2 regions of the Flavobacterium sp. AC267 genome follow, and region 2 is predicted to be linked to the other one. Evidence: riboswitches for the same ligand, from Rfam matches in the RefSeq annotation. Region 2 holds a riboswitch; the other holds the start of a gene.

Region 1 (8,641 bases), 3.5 Mb from region 2:
TGGTTGAATTTTACACGGTTTTTTGACTCGTCATAGTTTAACGACACGTACGTATTCTGCTTACTTGTACTTCCAGAAAATGCAATATTATAACGCTGTCTGAATTCATTCTGCCATACATTATCATGATAATCTTTTATATAGTCGTTTTTTCTCCATTGTGCAATGGTGCCGTCATAATCAGCAGTACTGATTTTTCCTTCTTCCAAATTTCTGTTAAGCTGGTAAAGCGGACTGTAGTATTTCATACTGCTGTTTCCGATATCTCCATAATTGCTGAACATCGTAGCTGTATTGGCAAATCTTGCACGCTCTCTATCATAAACTGCCTGTTCAAGATCGATTATATCGCTCGTAGAGGCGTAATTCATATCTCTTAAATTAGGCTTTTTAGCAATAAAGAAATCTGAATTTATAGTCACTTTTAATTTACCATTTCCTTTTTTGGTCGTTAAAACAATAATACCGTTTGTCGCTCTTGAACCATAAATAGAAGGCTGCGCGGCATCTTTAAGAACGTCTACGCTTTCTATATCATAAGGATTAATATCGTTTAAAGTCAATTCTGTCGGTAAACCATCGATTACTAAAAGCGGACTATACCCTACTTGGTCAGAAGAAAAAGTACCAATACCTCTTAGAATTGGTTTATCTGCTTCGTCGCTCCACTTGGATTTTTCTGAAACATCAAACCTGCCACACGACCTTCAAGCGCGCTTGATAAATCTGCATTGATATTTTCGTTTAATGTTTTTTCGTCAACTTTAGCAATTGCACCTGTAAAATTACTTCTTGCTATAGTTTGAAAACCCGTCACCACCACTTCTTTCATTGCGACAACCTTGTCTTCTACCACAACAGTCAATTCTGCACGTCCGTCTACAGCGATAGATTTTTTCTCTATCGTTAATCCCGTTAATTCCAGTATGGCATTTGATGGTACTTTATCAAAAGTAAAACTTCCGTCAAAATCTGTTACACTAACTCTATTAGTACCTGCAAGAGTAATCGATACGCCTGGAAATGGTTCATTTTTATTATTTACGACCTTTCCTCGGATATCGATTAATCCGTTTCCCAAGCTTTCCGCTTTTTCTTTTCCATCGGTTACCACAATTGTTTGGTTGGTAAGCGTGTACTTTAAATTTTGGGAATTAAAAATCTGATTCAGCGTTTCCTTTAATGCAAGCATTCTTAACATTAATAGTTACAGGTTTCGAATCTTTCAGCAGTTTCTGCGTATAAAAAACTTCGTAATTAGCCTGTTTTGCCACTTCTTTCAGCACAGTTTCAAGTGGTGCATCTTTAAATTTAATGGTGATGTTCTGTGCTTTTCCTGTAAAACTGCAAAGCAAGCATAAATAACATACTGAAGCCCCATAAACAAGTAGAAAAATTAGATCTGGGAATCCTTTTTTTGATTTTTTTGTAAGGTTTTTTTGGTTGTAAATTAAATTTCATACATTTACATTTGGTTATAGTTAAACAATAGGTGGACAAACTTATACTGGCTATAAACTTTTATAACAACCAGAAGCATCGCAACTGCTTCTGGTTTTTTAGTTTATAGTCTCAATATAATCGGGTAAATTTAAAATCAGGGATATACAATAATTGTTTTTCCTTCAACCTTAAATTTTATATTACTAAGCTCAAGTACTTTTAATACCTCAGACAAATTTTTATTCATAAACGTACCTCCATTAAATCTCACATCCGAAACATCGTCACGGTATTCTACTTTAATTCCGTACCAGCGTTCTAATTGTTTCATAACTGATTTTAAGTCGGCATTATCAAATTTAAATCGGCCGTTCTTCCATGCAACTGCGACTTCGGTATCGACTTCTTTAATTTTAATTTTACTAAAATTGTCAGAAACACTAGACTGTTGTCCTGGTTTTAAAATTGATTTTTGATTTTTATACGAAACCGCAACACTTCCTTCTAATAAAGTAGTTTTTAAAACCGATTCATTGTTATAGGCATGTACGTTAAAATGCGTTCCAAGGACTTCAATAGATTGATCGCCTGATTTTACGATAAAGGGTTTGTTTTTATTTTTGGCTACTTCAAAATAGGCTTCTCCTTCTAACTCCACAACTCTTTGATCGCCATTAAACTGTGTTGGATATTTAATAGACGAAACTGTGTTAAGATACACTTTGGTACCGTCTGCCAAAATAATATTATACTGCCCGCCTGTTGGTGTTGAAAGTGTATTGAAGGAATCACCATCATCTTTTGAACCAGCTGCATTTGGGTTTATCACATAGGTAATAACGCCATTTGCGCCCATCTTAATGGTTACTTCTTCTTCATCTCCTTCTTTTGCAATAGTATCTTTTCCAGAAATAGCAGACAAAACAATTTGTTTTCCGTTAGAAAGTGTCAAAATTCCTCTTGTTCCTCCTGGAGCAATTTCCTGTGGATTTGTTGCAACCGTAGTAATTTGTTCTTTTGGTTTTGTAAAGTAAAATATTCCAGAACCTAAAAATACTGCTATTGATGCTCGCAACAGCAATGCGCTGACCAAAGAGAAATTACTTTTCTATCCTGCTGTAATGGCAGATTCGATTTTAAATAATTATAACTGTCTTCCAGTTCATATTCGCTGAGCTGTAAATTGCTGTTAGAAGCTTTATGTAAATACCAAGCGTCCAGCTTATCGCTTTCTTCCATAGATAAAGTACCTTCTTGATGCTTTTTCAGCAATGTTAAGATTTCAGTTTTATTCATAATTACAACACGAAATTTTTGTCCTGTTTTATATAAGACAGTTAGAAATTACTTTTGTCATAGATAATGACGAAAAAAATTAAAAAAATATTATTAGATCATTAACAAATCTTGAAATACGTTATTTTTTGTTTACCAATCAGCCTGTTATAAGTAAGATTCTGCTATAGAAATTAACAAAAACAACATAATACTTTACCAAATGAAAACTCCCATTAAAGACTTGAGTTTTTCACGCAGAATTTTGAGCGAATTATATACTTGCTGTTTGGCTGTTTTGTCTGTAATATTTAATTGAAGGGCAATTTCTTCATACGATAGTTCTTCTACTTTTCTCAAGAGAAAAACTTCCCGCATTTTTTCTGGAAGTAAAGCAATTTCTTTTGCTATAATCGATTCTAATTCTTCTTCTCTAAGATTAGAATCTGCAAAAACATAGTCGTTTTCAACAAAGTGCGAAATAGAATCAGCGTAGCGCGAAACCACTTTTTCGTGCGCGATATAATTAAGTACTCGATTTTTTACCGCTTTGTATAAGTAGGAAGAAAGAGATCCAGTAATGGATAGTTCGTTACGTTTGTTCCAGATCGAAAGAAAGACCTCTTGAACAACATCATTGGCCTCATCCTGATTTTCAAGAATTTTATAGGCGTGGTTAATTAGGATTTTAGAATACCTTTTAAAAATTTCGGTATAGGCTGATTGATCGTCTTCCTTAAGAAGATCTAATAAAATATCATCAGCATATTCGCTATAAAGAGGCATTAATAAAAAGGATTGAAGATCAAAAAACGCAATATTAAACATTTTTTATGTTAAATACTAAAACATAAAGAAAAGGGTGGCATTATCTGTAATATTTATATTGAGTTTACGTAAGCCTCTTATTTTTAACAAGTTTTAACTGCTTCTTACCACAAAAAACAATATTTCTTCTTCTAATTCTTTAGATAAGTTTTCACATTCCAATTTACGGCGGAAATTTTTTTCAAATTTCTTCTGATAAACTTGAGCATCAACAACATTATTACAATAATCGTCACAAATTGTTCTAAACTTTTCATTGTTTAAGTAAAGAAATTTGATAGATTCAAAGTGTTCCGCAAATCTGATATTATATAATTCTTCAGGCACAGACATAATTTGGAGTTTAAGATTTAAATTAATCATAAGGTATCTCAGGAATAATCTAGTAAATCATTTCACACCGAAATTATAAATTAAAAACACTGTTTTATTGAGAAAGAGGTTGCAAATTATAATTTGCAACAATATTCAATCTAATGATCGTTTTTTGAAACAAGTTTTATCTTAATCTAAAGACAAACCTGACAGGTTTTTAAAACCTGTTAGGTTTCTTATGATATGATCTGCATCCTAAATAAATCTCAAAGCAAACCTGACAGGTTTTAAAAACCTGTCAGGTTTATTAGTATTATAAATATTTGTATCCCCTTAATCCAGCCTAAACCATTCATTTACTTCCTGCGAAATTGTTTCTTTTATTTCAGGATTTTCAAATTCATTAGACGCGACATTATACACATAATCGTTCTTCCATTTTTTATAATGCAGGGAGATTTGTTCAATTGCATCGCAGATAAACGTAACTTCATCATTTGTCATAATCGGATGCAGTGATAAACGCACCCAACCCGGTTTATTGGTTTGGTTTCTTTCTAAAAGTTCGTTTGTAATGAGTTCCGATTTTTTTTCGTTTATATTGAAAAGATAATGCGCATAAGTACTTGCGCAAGACCAGTCATCGCGAACCTGAATTCCGAAACGGTCATTTAAAAGCCGAACGATTAAGTTGTAGTGAATATCTTCGATAACAAAAGAAACACATCCAATTCGGTCTGTTTGAAGATCTCCTAAAATGGACAAACCTTTTATTTTTTGAAGTCTAGAAAAACAAAGATCAAGCAGTTCTTTTTCTCTGTTTTTAATATTTAAAATGCCCATTTTATCTTTTAATTCCAAAGCTAAGGCAGTTCTTATTACTTGTAGAAAGCCTGGCGTCCCGCCATCTTCTCTAACTTCTATGACCTCGCTATAACAATATTTGCCCAGCGGATTCGTCCATTTTACATTTCCTCCGCCCGGATTATCCGGAAAATTGGATTTATATAATTCCTCATTAAAAACCAAAACGCCGCAAGTTCCTGGTCCGCCTAAAAATTTATGAGGCGAAAAGAAAATTGCATCTAACTGCTGTTCCGGATCTTTTGGATGCATATCGATTTTGACATAAGGCGCCGAAGCGACAAAATCAACAAAACACAGTCCGCCGTTTTGATGCATGATTTTAGCCAGTTCATGATACGGCGTAATAATTCCCGTAACATTCGAACAAGCGGTAAACGAACCAATTTTCAAACTTCTGTCTGCATATTTTTTTATTTCTTCAGAAAGAATATTCGGATCAACCAGATTATTTTCATCAGCAGGCAGAATCACAACTTCGGCATTGGTTTCGTACCAGGAAACTTGATTCGAATGATGTTCCATGTGCGTAATAAAAACCACTGGTTTATCATCTTCATCAATCGCTCTCAGTCCCATTATCCTTTGCAGTTTCGACAAAGCGGCCGTCATTCCAGTTCCAGTTGTAATCAAAACATCAGATTCATTTGCATTCACCGATTTTTTAATGATATCTCTCGCATATTGATAGGCATAAGTTGAAGTCTTTCCTGTCTGGCTAGAAAGTGAATGCGTATTGGCAATCATCGGTCCCATTTTATTGAGCATAATATCTTCGATCGGAGCATACAATCTGCCGCTGGCAACCCAATCTGCATATAACAGATTTTGTTTTCCATAAACCGATCTAAAAGTATGATCTACACCTACTGTATTTTCTCTAAACTTAGAAAAATAGCTTTCTAATTCAATTGGTTTCGTTTGTGTCTCAATAGCATTCATTTCCTTATCATTTTATATTAACTAAATTTATTATTGATTGAATCTTCTTTGAAGAATTCAAAAACTTCAAAGTAATTGAAGTTTGTTTGTCATTCTGAACGAAGAATCGCACTAGAATCTCAACATTATTTGGCAAATTCCGCGTGTGATTCTTCGTTCCTCAAGAATTACAAAAAAGTTACTTTTCTAAAAGCGATTTAAGCGTAGCCTGCAATTCTTCTCCGTGCAGATTTTTTGCCACGATAATGCCTTTTGAATCCACTAAATAATTTGCTGGAATTGCTCTTACGCCATATAATTTAGCGACTGCACTGTTCCAAAAAGCCAAATCTGATACTTGAGTCCAGTTTAAATTATCGTCCTGAATTCCTTTAACCCAGTTTTCTTTCTTTTTATCCAAAGAAATTGCCACAATATTGAATCCTTTATCGTGAAATTCTTTGTAAGTCGCTACAATATTTGGATTCTCTTTTCGGCACGGTCCGCACCACGAAGCCCAGAAATCTACTAAAGTATATCCTTTCAGATTTTCAGAAAAATGAACTGGTTTACCTTCTGGATCATTTGCTGTAAAATCAGGGGCTTTTTTTCCAACCGATAATCCGTTTAAAACAGTAACCAGTTCTTTTAATTCTTTCACGTAAGTGTTATTTTGCTGACTTTTATCAAGCAGGGCAATATTTTGAGTAATTTGCTCTGGAGTTAATCGATAAGACCAATTTCTGTATAATACGTAAGCAGAAACAATGGATTTTGGATGCTCTGTAATGAATTTACTAATTTCTAGATCTTTCGTTTTTCTGTACGTATCAAACAAAGTCTGAGAAGCTGAACCTTCAACTACAGATGTACTGTAATATTTAAGCGGACTAAGTTTAACGGTAATTGGTTCTTTTTCAAGGAAAATATAGAACGGACTATTTTCTGTGTTTACGCTTAATCCGTATAATTCTGGAGTTTTAACTTTGGTTGTAAAGCTAAAATTTCCATCTTTAACTTTTGCCGAATCAATCGTAGTAAACATTTTATTATGAAACTTTTGCAAGTAAACATATGGAACCACGGTATCTACAACAGTACCTTTTAATTGTAAATTGTTTTCCTGTGCCTGAGTTTGGATAACTCCAAAAAATAGGGCAAAACCTAATAGTATTTTTTTCATTTTATTTTGATTTTTAGTTTAAGTTGAGACAAAAGAATTCCCAGGCCAAAGTCAAAAGGCTTCTAGAAAATATAGTTTAATAAAAAAATTAAGGGAGAATTTTAAGTCTTCACATTCGAAAAAAAGCAAGACTATTTTCTTCGAAAATTAAATTCAAAAGTTCATAACTCGTATATAAGATTGATTCGTTTTTCATTTTAAAATAAATCATTTTAGTACTAATGAACTTATTCAGATTTGAGGAAATCTTCTTATCTATCCACCGTAGTGGAAGGATTTAGCACCTTATTTGGCAACAGGTTGCTAAGACGTCAATGGGCCTATTCCCTCAGTCTTTCTGGATAAGTATCACACAGAAGTTTTCTGTGGTACAAATATATATATTAATTCTATCAAATTAGTAGTATTAAGGAATATTTTTTTGATAATTATTTAAACAGATTAACTTAAAGCACTTTAAAACACTGAATTACATCAATTTAAAAGCTAAAAATGTTTGTTTAAATTTTAGATTCATACTCTTTATTGAATAAATGAACTTCAAAAGCATTTTTAACCGCATAAAAAAACTCACTTCGCTTTTGAAATGAGTTTTGTAACTGCCTCTTAAACCAGACTTGCTTATTTATTCTTTCTCTTTTTAGCACTTTCGGTCTGTAGTTTAACACTGTCTTTCTGTACTCCTTTTGCAGGCGTATAGGTAGAACCGTCTTGTACACTTTCTCCTGGTCCGCTTCCTGTTCCTTCAGTACTTTTAGATTCGTCGCGAGCAGTTGTTCCAGCTTCTGCACTTTGAGTTGTTTCAATATTAGTTTGATCGCTCGGCGCATTTGCTGTAGTATCTTTTGGTGTTTCTGTACTATCAACGGGAACTATATTCGTTTCTATTTTATCGCTGTAACCATCATTCTTTTTACAAGAAGATAATAATCCGACCAAAACAACAAGAAACAGGATATTCAATTTCAATAAAGCTTTCATAACAAATGTTTTAAATATTTATAAAAGCTAAGTAACTATTAATAAAACGGTTAATCTTACAGTATTTCTATAAATTTTTATATTAACATTCATAATTGAAATTGATTGAATATTGTTCTAAAAAAACAAAAAGCCTGTAAACGTTACATTTACAAGCTTTTTATCTAACTAAAGTAAAATATTTATTCTTAGAAAGTCACCACTTTCACTCCAAGAGTAAACCATCTTGAAGGTAACGGCACTGCTCCTACTTCATAATAAGTCGCATTAAAAATATTCTGAGCATCCAAAAAGATTGTAAATTTCTTTATAGATTGACTTACTCTAAAATCATTTACCCAATAGGAAGGGCCTGTGATTCTTTCGTTAAAACGAGTTGCAAATAATACAGAGAAATCTCTATACTGATAATCAATTGTGTTCGTAATTTGATGTTTTAACGAAGAAATAAGATACTTAGAATATATTTCGGTACGTGAACTTTCAAATTGAGAATCTAAGTACGTATAAGCCAAAAGAATATTCAATCTCGAATCTTTAGAAAAATCAAATCTATAATTACCGCGCAAGTTGATTCCGTTTGTTTTTAAATCGCCTGTGTTTTGACTCTGCCAAGGCACCGTTGTCGCATTACGCATCCAGTCGATATAATTGTCTATTTTTCTGTAGAAATAATTTGCATTAAAACTTAAAGCTTTCTTGATGTATTTAAAACCAATTTCACTTTGAAAAGCATTTTCAGAATCTAAATCGGCATTACCAATATTTCCTGTTTGCTTGCAAATACAAATCTGTAAATGATGGAATTCTTTGGCTTGTTCCCACGTTTCC
Region 2 (8,641 bases):
ATGCCACTTTCTTTTGGCAGAATAAAATCAGACAATGCGATATTCGGCGCGCCTTTAGTTTTTTGTGACTGCTGACGAAGCGTTAAGAATTTCTCCAGAACTTTTCCGTTTTCATCACGCAATTCGATATCATCATCATCAACCTGATTCGCAGGAAAAATGCCGTAAATACCTTTTGCTTGTAGTTTTTTCTCCGCCAAAATTACCTTAAGCATCGCCTGAGCATCTGCAAAAAGAGAAGTGGCTTCTTTCCCCACAACCTCATCCGTTAAAATCGCAGGGTATTTTCCGTGCAATTCCCAGGTTTGAAAAAATGGCGTCCAGTCGATATACGGAACCAAGACATCCAAATCAACCTCAACGGCTTGTTTGCCAATGAATTTTGGTTTCGTTGGCGTGTATTCGTTCCAGTCTAACTGCATTTTGTTTTTACGCGCATCTTCGATACTTAAGAAATTTTTATCTCTCGAACGATTTAAAAACGTTTCTCTAAACGAATCATATTCTGCGCGAATATCGCTTGCATATATTTTACGGTTATGATCCAACAGATTTCCTGCAACCGTAACAGCGCGCGAAGCATCGTTTACGTGAATTACAGTTTCTCTATATTGAGGTGCAATTTTCACGGCCGTATGCGCACGCGAAGTTGTTGCCCCGCCAATCATAATCGGGATTTTAATATCTTGTTTGTCCAGTTCTTTAGCCAGATACACCATTTCGTCAAGCGAAGGTGTGATTAGTCCGCTTAAACCAATTATGTCTACATTGTGCTCAATTGCTGCAGACAATAATTTTTTCCGGAGGCACCATAACACCAAGATCTACAATCTCGTAATTGTTACAGGCCAAAACCACCGAAACGATGTTTTTACCAATATCATGAACGTCACCTTTTACGGTTGCTATTAGGATCTTACCAGCCCCCGCCCCCGAAGGGGGAGCCTCCAATGCATCTTTAATTGTAGCTAAAACTTTCTCTAATCCTGTTAAAACCTCTGTGTTTGTAAATCTTAATACTTGAAATCCTTGTTCATTTAACCATTTAGTTCTTTCTAAATCGCTTACTAAATTTTCCGGTAGTTGATGAATTAAACCATCGACTTCAATTATAATACGTTCTTTTAAACAAACAAAATCAGCAATATAATCACCTATAATATGTTGTCTTCTAAATTTATATCCTCCTAATTGTTTTCCGCTTAATTGTTCCCATAAAATCTTTTCAGTTTCAGTAGGTCTATTTCTCATATCCAAAGAAAATTGCTTCAACAATCCATAATTAATTGGATTTGCAGTTTCCCAATGTTGTGAGGTTTTAACTCCCCCTTCGGGGGCTGGGGGGCGCTTTTGTGCATCTATAAAAGGTAACAAATACGCCACAGCTTTTTTCATTACACGTGCCGATTTTACTACCTGAGGCAGGAACATTTTCCCACTTCCAAATAAATCTCCTACGACATTCATTCCCGTCATCAAATTGATTTCGATAACTTCAATTGGTTTTGTAGCCGCTAATCTTGCTTCTTCAACATCTTCTTCAATAAAAGCATCAACTCCTTTTACCAATGAATGCGTAATTCTTTCCTGAACCGTTCCTAAACGCCATTCCTGAATCGCTTTTTTCATCACTTTTTACTTCGCCTTTTACGTTCTCGGCAAAGTCTAAAAGTCGTTCTGTAGCGTCATCGCGTCTGTCCAGAATTACGTCTTCAACGTGTTCTAGTAAGTCTTTCGGAATATCATCGTAAATCGTAAGCATTTCAGGATTTACGATTCCCATTGTCATTCCGTTTTTGATCGCGTGGTATAAAAACACCGAGTGCATCGCTTCTCGAACCGTATCGTTTCCTCTAAAAGAAAACGAAACGTTACTCACACCACCGCTGATATGTGCATGAGGCAAGTTTTCACGAACCCATTTTGTTCCTCTAAAAAAGTCCAAAGCGTTTAAACGATGTTCTTCCATTCCCGTTGCAACTGGGAAAATATTTAAATCGAAAATAATATCCTGAGGAGGAAAATTAACTTTGTTAACCAAAATATCATACGAACGCTGGCAGATTTCGACTCTTCGGTCAAAATTATCGGCCTGACCCACTTCGTCAAAAGCCATGATAATTGCCGCGACTCCGTAACGTTTGATTAATTTTGCGTGGTGAATAAAGGCTTCTTCACCTTCTTTCAACGAAATCGAGTTTACAACGCTTTTTCCTTGTACTACTTTTAGACCCGCTTCAATGATTTCCCATTTCGAGCTGTCGATCATAATCGGCACTCTCGAAATGTCTGGCTCTGCAGCAATTAAATTTAGAAATTTTGTCATTGCATTAACGCCATCCAGCATTCCCTCATCCATATTAATATCGATGATCTGTGCTCCTCCTTCTACCTGTTGTCTTGCAATATCAAGCGCCTCGTCATATTTCTCTTCCTTGATTAAACGAAGGAATTTTCTAGAACCTGTTACATTCGTACGCTCTCCAATGTTTACAAAAACACTTTCGGGCGTAATAATCAACGGTTCTAATCCTGCTAATACAAGGTCTCTTCTTTTTTCTGCCATTTTTTTTTAAGTTACTAAGGTCCTATCCCGAAGTCTCGGGACTAAGGTTCTGAGTTTTTTTATTCTTTGTTTTCCTGCAAGGTTTCCAAAACCTTGTAGGTATATATTTATCTTAAATTATTAATCTTATTTTGGGCGTGTCCCAAGGGCCGGGCTATCCGTTACAAGTCCTCGCACTTCCTTCGTCAGGCTGTGGGCTTTCCACTTCTATCCCTCACGCGGTATTGGTTTCAAAAGACGATTTATTTTTCACGATTTCAATTGTCGTTTTTGAAATAAATTCTTAAATATTTGAACCCATTGTATATTTCGTTCCTACGGAACTCTTGTTTTGATCCTTCATCATTTTCAACGGAATAAATTCCGTTGCTACCAACATTTCGTTCCTCTGGAACTTTTTATTCTTTAAACCCAAATATTTTACCACCCTTCATTAAAACCCTCTTCAGAAATATCTTCTATTATTTTACTATCAATTTTATATTTCCTAGAAATTTCCTTTTCATATTTTTTAGTTATCTCATCCAATTTATTGGCATATTTACTAGAGTTAAAATTTTCATCGTATGGATAAATTTTATCTGCTTTAGCTCTGGCTTTTTCATCCACTTTTGATAGTTCTTGATAAATTTTTTTTCTTAATTTATCACTTAATCCTGAATTAGTACTGTTTTCGGATTTGCTTATTAATTGATCTTGAAAATTATCAGCTATTATAAAATTTGCTATATATGATTCTTTATTATTACTTAATGCTATTTCATTAGTTACTTCCCCTTTTTTAGGACTATAAGTCGCCATAGCCACATTATAAGATCCACTAATTAAATCCTTATCACTATACAACCAAATTGTTAAATCATCAATATCATAATCTTCAGAAATAATCTTTTCAATTAATTTAGTTAACAAAGGTTCTATCTGCTCTCTAGTAATTTTATTAGAAACTAAATACTTAAATATTAACCTTTTATTTATTGAAGCATTAGCATCCATTGATGTTTTTATACTAATATCTTCTTTTTTAATTAGAGAATATTCAGGTAATTCAACATCCTTTTCATATCTTTTTACTTCAATTTTTTTTGGCGTTTTTTGCAAAATTTCATCTTTTACAGGTTTATCTTCCGCTTTTTTACAGGATAAAATAGAAATTAAAACGCTAAAAAAAATTATTCTTTTCATAATAAGGAACTGAATATTTTCCTACAAGGTTTTGAAAACCTTGCAGGAAACGTACACATTACTCAAAAACCGGCGCCACTCTTGGCTTGTAATCTTTCGCAACCTCAGCAATCAATCGAATATGATCCGGAGTTGTACCGCGACAACCGCCGATAATGTTGATTAAATTATCGTCTAAATATTCTTTGATTAAGGCCTGAGTTTGTTCCGGAGTTTCATCATACTGTCCGAACGCGTTTGGTAAACCTGCATTTGGGTGTGCTGAAACATTGAACTGTGTATGCTGAGATAATGTTTTTAAATAGGGTTTCAATAAATCGGCTCCAAGAGCGCAATTGAAACCAACACTCAATAACGGAATATGTGATACTGAAATCAAAAATGCCTCCACCGTTTGTCCAGAAAGTGTTCTTCCTGAAGCATCTGTAATCGTTCCTGAAACCATTATTGGAATATCAAGATTACGTTCGTCTTTTACTTCTTCAATTGCGAAAAGTGTCGCTTTTGCGTTTAACGTATCAAAGATTGTTTCTACCAAAAGTAAATCACATCCACCATCCATTAAAGCTTCTACTTGTTGTTTGTACGCAATACGCAAATCATCAAAAGTTACGGCTCTGTAACCCGGATCGTTTACGTCTGGAGACATGCTTGCAGTTCTGTTTGTCGGTCCGATGGATCCAGCAACGAAACGTGGTTTATTTGGATTTTTAGCCGTGAATTCATCTGCTACTTGTCTGGCAATTTTAGCCGATTCGTAGTTTAACTCATAAACCAGATCTTCCAGAAAATAATCGGCCATACCGATTGTCGTTCCTGAAAAAGTATTGGTTTCTACAATGTCTGCGCCAGCTTCGTAATAAGCGGCGTGAACATCGCGGATCGCTTGTGGTTGTGTTAGGGATAGTAAATCGTTGTTCCCTTTTAATGGATGCGGGAAATCTTTGAAACGCTCTCCTCTGAAATCTTCCTCTGAGAAGTTATAGCGCCGCAACATTGTTCCCATTGCTCCGTCAAGGATTAGGATATTTTTTTTTATTGCTTCTTGTATCGTAATTGTCATATTCTTTTGCCGCTAAGGCACTAAGGCGCAAAGCTTTTTTAATTATAATTTTTGAAGGCTCAATTTAAACCCGACAGGTTTTGAAAACCTGTCGGGTTTAACCTTCGATATTTTTCACATTAATTCCAAAAGTGCACTATTGCTGGCTCATTAGCCCCGATTGAAGTGGAAATCCTTTGCTTTTTTTCTTTAAAAAAGGAAAAGATTGCAACGAAAAGCGGGAACTATTGACTGCAAAAATGCGCCAATTATTAGCTCCTTACTAAACTGTTTTAGTAAATATTGTATGTTGTCTGGAAAAGTTTTGAGAAATACGTGTAATGTATTTGTGTTATCTATCTTTAATACCTAGAAATGTGTATAAAGTAGAATTTAGCACCTTCTTTATGATAAAGGGTTGCTAAGGTTTCATTGGGTCTATCCCTCCGCCTTTCGTGATAACTGACAATAATTTTAAGAACAGTGCAAAGGTATGAAATAGGGTTTCGATTTGCAAATGTTTTTTTTCTAAGGTTCTGAGGAGCTAATCCCGAAGCTTCGGGACTAAGATTCTAAGTTTTAAAATTGACTCCTGTTTTTCAAATATAGCCCGCGGTTTCAACCGTGGGAGACGTATTGTAATAATTTGCTTTTCATCGTGTTCATACGTTGTGTTCCAGTGGTTGAAACCACTGGCTATTTTTTTAATTGTGTTTCCTAAAAGTTTTCTGTCAGTTTTATGATAATACTTTCCGTATAACTGAGCTCCAGAGGAGCATAATGTTTATAGAAACAATTATACGGTTAACCAAAGCTCCAGCGGAGCGATATAATCTTTATAAATAATTATATGTCGCCCCGCTGGGGCTTTTCCAATAGATCTTGCATAATTCTATAAATATTACATCCCTACGGGATTAAAAAAAAGCTCAAACTATTTAGTTTGAGCTTTCCTAATATAAAATCTTAGTCTCTCAGTACCTTAGCACCTCAGATTAAACTATCGCTTTGACAACTGCTTTTGGTGCTTCTTTACGAGTTCCGTCGAAACCGTCTACACCAGAAACTGTTGTATATTTCAATACATATTTTTTACCTGGATTGATGATTCCGTATGCGACTTGACACATTAAAGTTGCTTCGTGGAATCCGCACAGGATTAATTTTAATTTTCCTGGGTATGTATTGATATCTCCAATCGCGAAGATTCCAGGAATATTGGTTTGGTAATCTAATGCATTGTTTACTTTAATCGCATTTTTCTCGATTTCTAATCCCCAGTCTCCAATTGGACCTAATTTGGGAGTCAATCCGAAAAGTGGGATGAAATAGTCACATTCGATTTTACGGTGTGCACCATTTTCTTCGATATCTAAAGATTCAACGTGTTCAGCACCGTTGATTCCGATAACTTCTGCCGGTGTAACTAATTTAATTTTTCCAGCTGTTTTTAATTCCTGTACTTTTTCTACAGAATCTAAAGCTCCTCTAAATTCATTTCTTCTGTGAATTAAAGTTACTTCTGAAGCTACATTTGCCAAGAAAATACTCCAGTCTAAAGCTGAATCTCCTCCTCCTGCAATTACAACTCTTTTATCTCTGAATTTTTCAGGATTTTTGATAAAGTATTTCACTCCTTTATCTTCATAAAACTCGATATCTTCAATAAGTGGTTTACGAGGCTCAAAACTTCCTAAACCTCCAGCGATAGCAATAACTGGCGCGTGAAATTTAGTTCCTTTATTTGATGTTACAATAAAACTCCCGTCTTCTTGCTTGTCGATTGTTTCAGCACGTTCTCCTAAAGTAAATCCTGGTTCAAACTGTTTAATTTGCTCCATTAATCCATCAACTAAATCTCCAGCTAAAACTTCTGGAAATCCTGGGATATCATAAATAGGCTTTTTTGGATATAATTCTGAAAGCTGTCCTCCTGGTTGAGGCAGAGCATCTAATATATGGCATTTTAATTTTAATAATCCTGCCTCGAAAACGGCAAATAAACCTGTTGGGCCTGCTCCAATTATAAGTATATCTGTTTTAATCATTATGTTGTTGTTTATAATCATTCTTAATAACGCAAAGAAACGAATAAATCCTTGTAATTTCAATGATTTTTATCATTAATTTCTCTCCGAAACTTTTTACTCTTTATTTTTTAATGAATTGGTTATTTCATTCATTCTTTTAACCTTTTCTTCAAAATCACCTTTTAAGGTCTTTCTATATTCATTAAGGTTTTCCACCATTTGATTGATATCTTCTGGAATTACTTCTTCGAAAAATTCCCGAAGCCTTTTAGCCGTTGTCGGCGATTTTCCGTTGGTTGAAATAGCGATTTTTACATTTCCTTTCGTTACGATTCCGCCTAAATAATAATCACATAACTCTGGCGTATCGGCAATATTGCAAATCAAATAGCGCTTTCTGGACAAATCGTAAACCCTTTTATTCACTTCCAAATTGTCTGTACAGGCAATTACCATGTGCCGTTTTTTGAGCATTCTTTTTTTGAACTTTGCCTCCGTCAATTTAATTGATGGATGTTTTTCTGCCAAAACCTTTATTTCTAAATGAAAGTCGGGCGCTACGACCTCAACATTTGCATTTGGACTTGACTTAAGCAAAAAAGACAGTTTTTCCAGTCCAACATTTCCTCCGCCCACAATTAGTACATTTAAATTGTGAAGTTTTAGAAATATTGGGTATAATTCGTTTTGTTCCATGTTAATCTTTTCTAACCAAAATTAGATGATTTTATTGAATTGGATAACCAATCAGATGTTCCTGACGGAAACATATTCTAATGAATAGTTTCTTTTGATAGAAATTCTTCGTAAAATCCTTTTAGTTTACTGCTTTCTCTTCCCCGGGTTGAAACCCGGCGCTACAATATAAATCGTTCCTTTGGAACTTTTATCGAACGATTTCTTTTGATAGAAATTCTTCGTAAAAGCCTTTTAATTTATTACTTTCTCTGACAACTTCTCCTAAAACAATAATCGCTGGTGAGCCTAATTCTTTTTCTTTTACAATATTTAAAATCGAATCGACTGTTCCTACGCCTACTTTTTCATTAGCCGTTGTTCCGTTTTGAATGATCGCAACTGGCAAATTTCCTTTATTTTCTTTTTGAAACAAATCGATAATTTGAGGTAGTTTGTGCATTCCCATCAAAATTACAACCGTTGCAGATGATTGTGCGGCTAAAGCAATATCTGACGATAATTTTCGATCAGATGTTGTACCTGTGATCGCCCAAAAGCTTTCTGAAACTCCCCTTTTTGTAATTGAGATTCCCTGACTTGCAGGAACGGCAACTACAGATGAAATTCCTGGAACTACAATCGTTTCAATTCCGAAACTTTCTGCAAAATCGACTTCTTCACTTCCTCTTCCAAAAATAAATGGATCGTCGCCTTTTAATCTTACTACATTTCCGTAAGTCAGTGCATTGTCAACAATCAATTGATTGATTTGATCCTGCGTGTAAGCGTGATTTCCAATTCTTTTTCCAACAAAAATTCTAATTGCATTTTTTGGCGCATAATCTAGAATTTCTTCATTGGCTAAAGCATCGTATAAAACCACATTTGCTTCAGCCAATGCTTTTACAGCTTTGAGCGTAAGTAAATCTGGATCACCCGGACCTGCTCCAACTAAAGTTATTTTGGGTTTTGTATTAAGCATTTTCTAATTCCTGTGCTCTATATTTTTCTATTATTGCAAAAAATGCAATTCCTTCTTCAATATATTGTTTTGCAAACGCTTCATTCGGTTCATTTTGATTGATTTGATATACCAATTCTCTGAATGTTGTTGGCAAGCCAATTTTATTAGTTGCTATG

Evidence for each region. A riboswitch is a leader RNA that binds a small molecule or an ion and turns the genes downstream of it on or off. The one in region 2 is predicted to bind S-adenosylmethionine.
Region 1: it holds a riboswitch for S-adenosylmethionine, as region 2 does, so the genes downstream of both, ACZZ95_RS26725 (redoxin domain-containing protein) here and ACZZ95_RS08235 (homocysteine S-methyltransferase family protein) in region 2, are expected to answer to the same signal.

Annotation. Positions count from the first base shown of each region.
Region 1 covers NZ_OZ409875.1:5,023,139-5,031,779, forward strand. Annotated here, with positions in the region: gene ACZZ95_RS26685 (TonB-dependent receptor plug domain-containing protein) at 1-644, opposite strand, end outside; gene ACZZ95_RS26690 (carboxypeptidase-like regulatory domain-containing protein) at 638-1,192, opposite strand; gene ACZZ95_RS26695 (hypothetical protein) at 1,155-1,355, opposite strand; gene ACZZ95_RS26700 (FecR family protein) at 1,598-2,518, opposite strand; gene ACZZ95_RS26705 (hypothetical protein) at 2,503-2,739, opposite strand; gene ACZZ95_RS26710 (RNA polymerase sigma factor) at 2,935-3,546, opposite strand; gene ACZZ95_RS26715 (hypothetical protein) at 3,640-3,879, opposite strand; gene ACZZ95_RS26720 (aminotransferase class V-fold PLP-dependent enzyme) at 4,195-5,667, opposite strand; gene ACZZ95_RS26725 (redoxin domain-containing protein) at 5,846-6,829, opposite strand; SAM riboswitch class I at 7,078-7,177, opposite strand; gene ACZZ95_RS26730 (hypothetical protein) at 7,451-7,810, opposite strand; gene ACZZ95_RS26735 (TonB-dependent receptor domain-containing protein) at 7,999-8,641, opposite strand, start outside; gene ACZZ95_RS26740 (TonB-dependent receptor plug domain-containing protein) at 8,567-8,641, opposite strand, start outside.
Region 2 covers NZ_OZ409875.1:1,570,754-1,579,394, reverse strand. Annotated here, with positions in the region: partial or broken gene ACZZ95_RS08245 (vitamin B12 dependent-methionine synthase activation domain-containing protein) at 1-2,566, opposite strand, end outside; gene ACZZ95_RS08240 (hypothetical protein) at 2,987-3,751, opposite strand; gene ACZZ95_RS08235 (homocysteine S-methyltransferase family protein) at 3,810-4,814, opposite strand; SAM riboswitch class I at 5,143-5,258, opposite strand; gene ACZZ95_RS08230 (NAD(P)/FAD-dependent oxidoreductase) at 5,789-6,841, opposite strand; gene ACZZ95_RS08225 (precorrin-2 dehydrogenase/sirohydrochlorin ferrochelatase family protein) at 6,938-7,519, opposite strand; gene cobA (uroporphyrinogen-III C-methyltransferase) at 7,710-8,483, opposite strand; gene ACZZ95_RS08215 (nitrite reductase) at 8,476-8,641, opposite strand, start outside.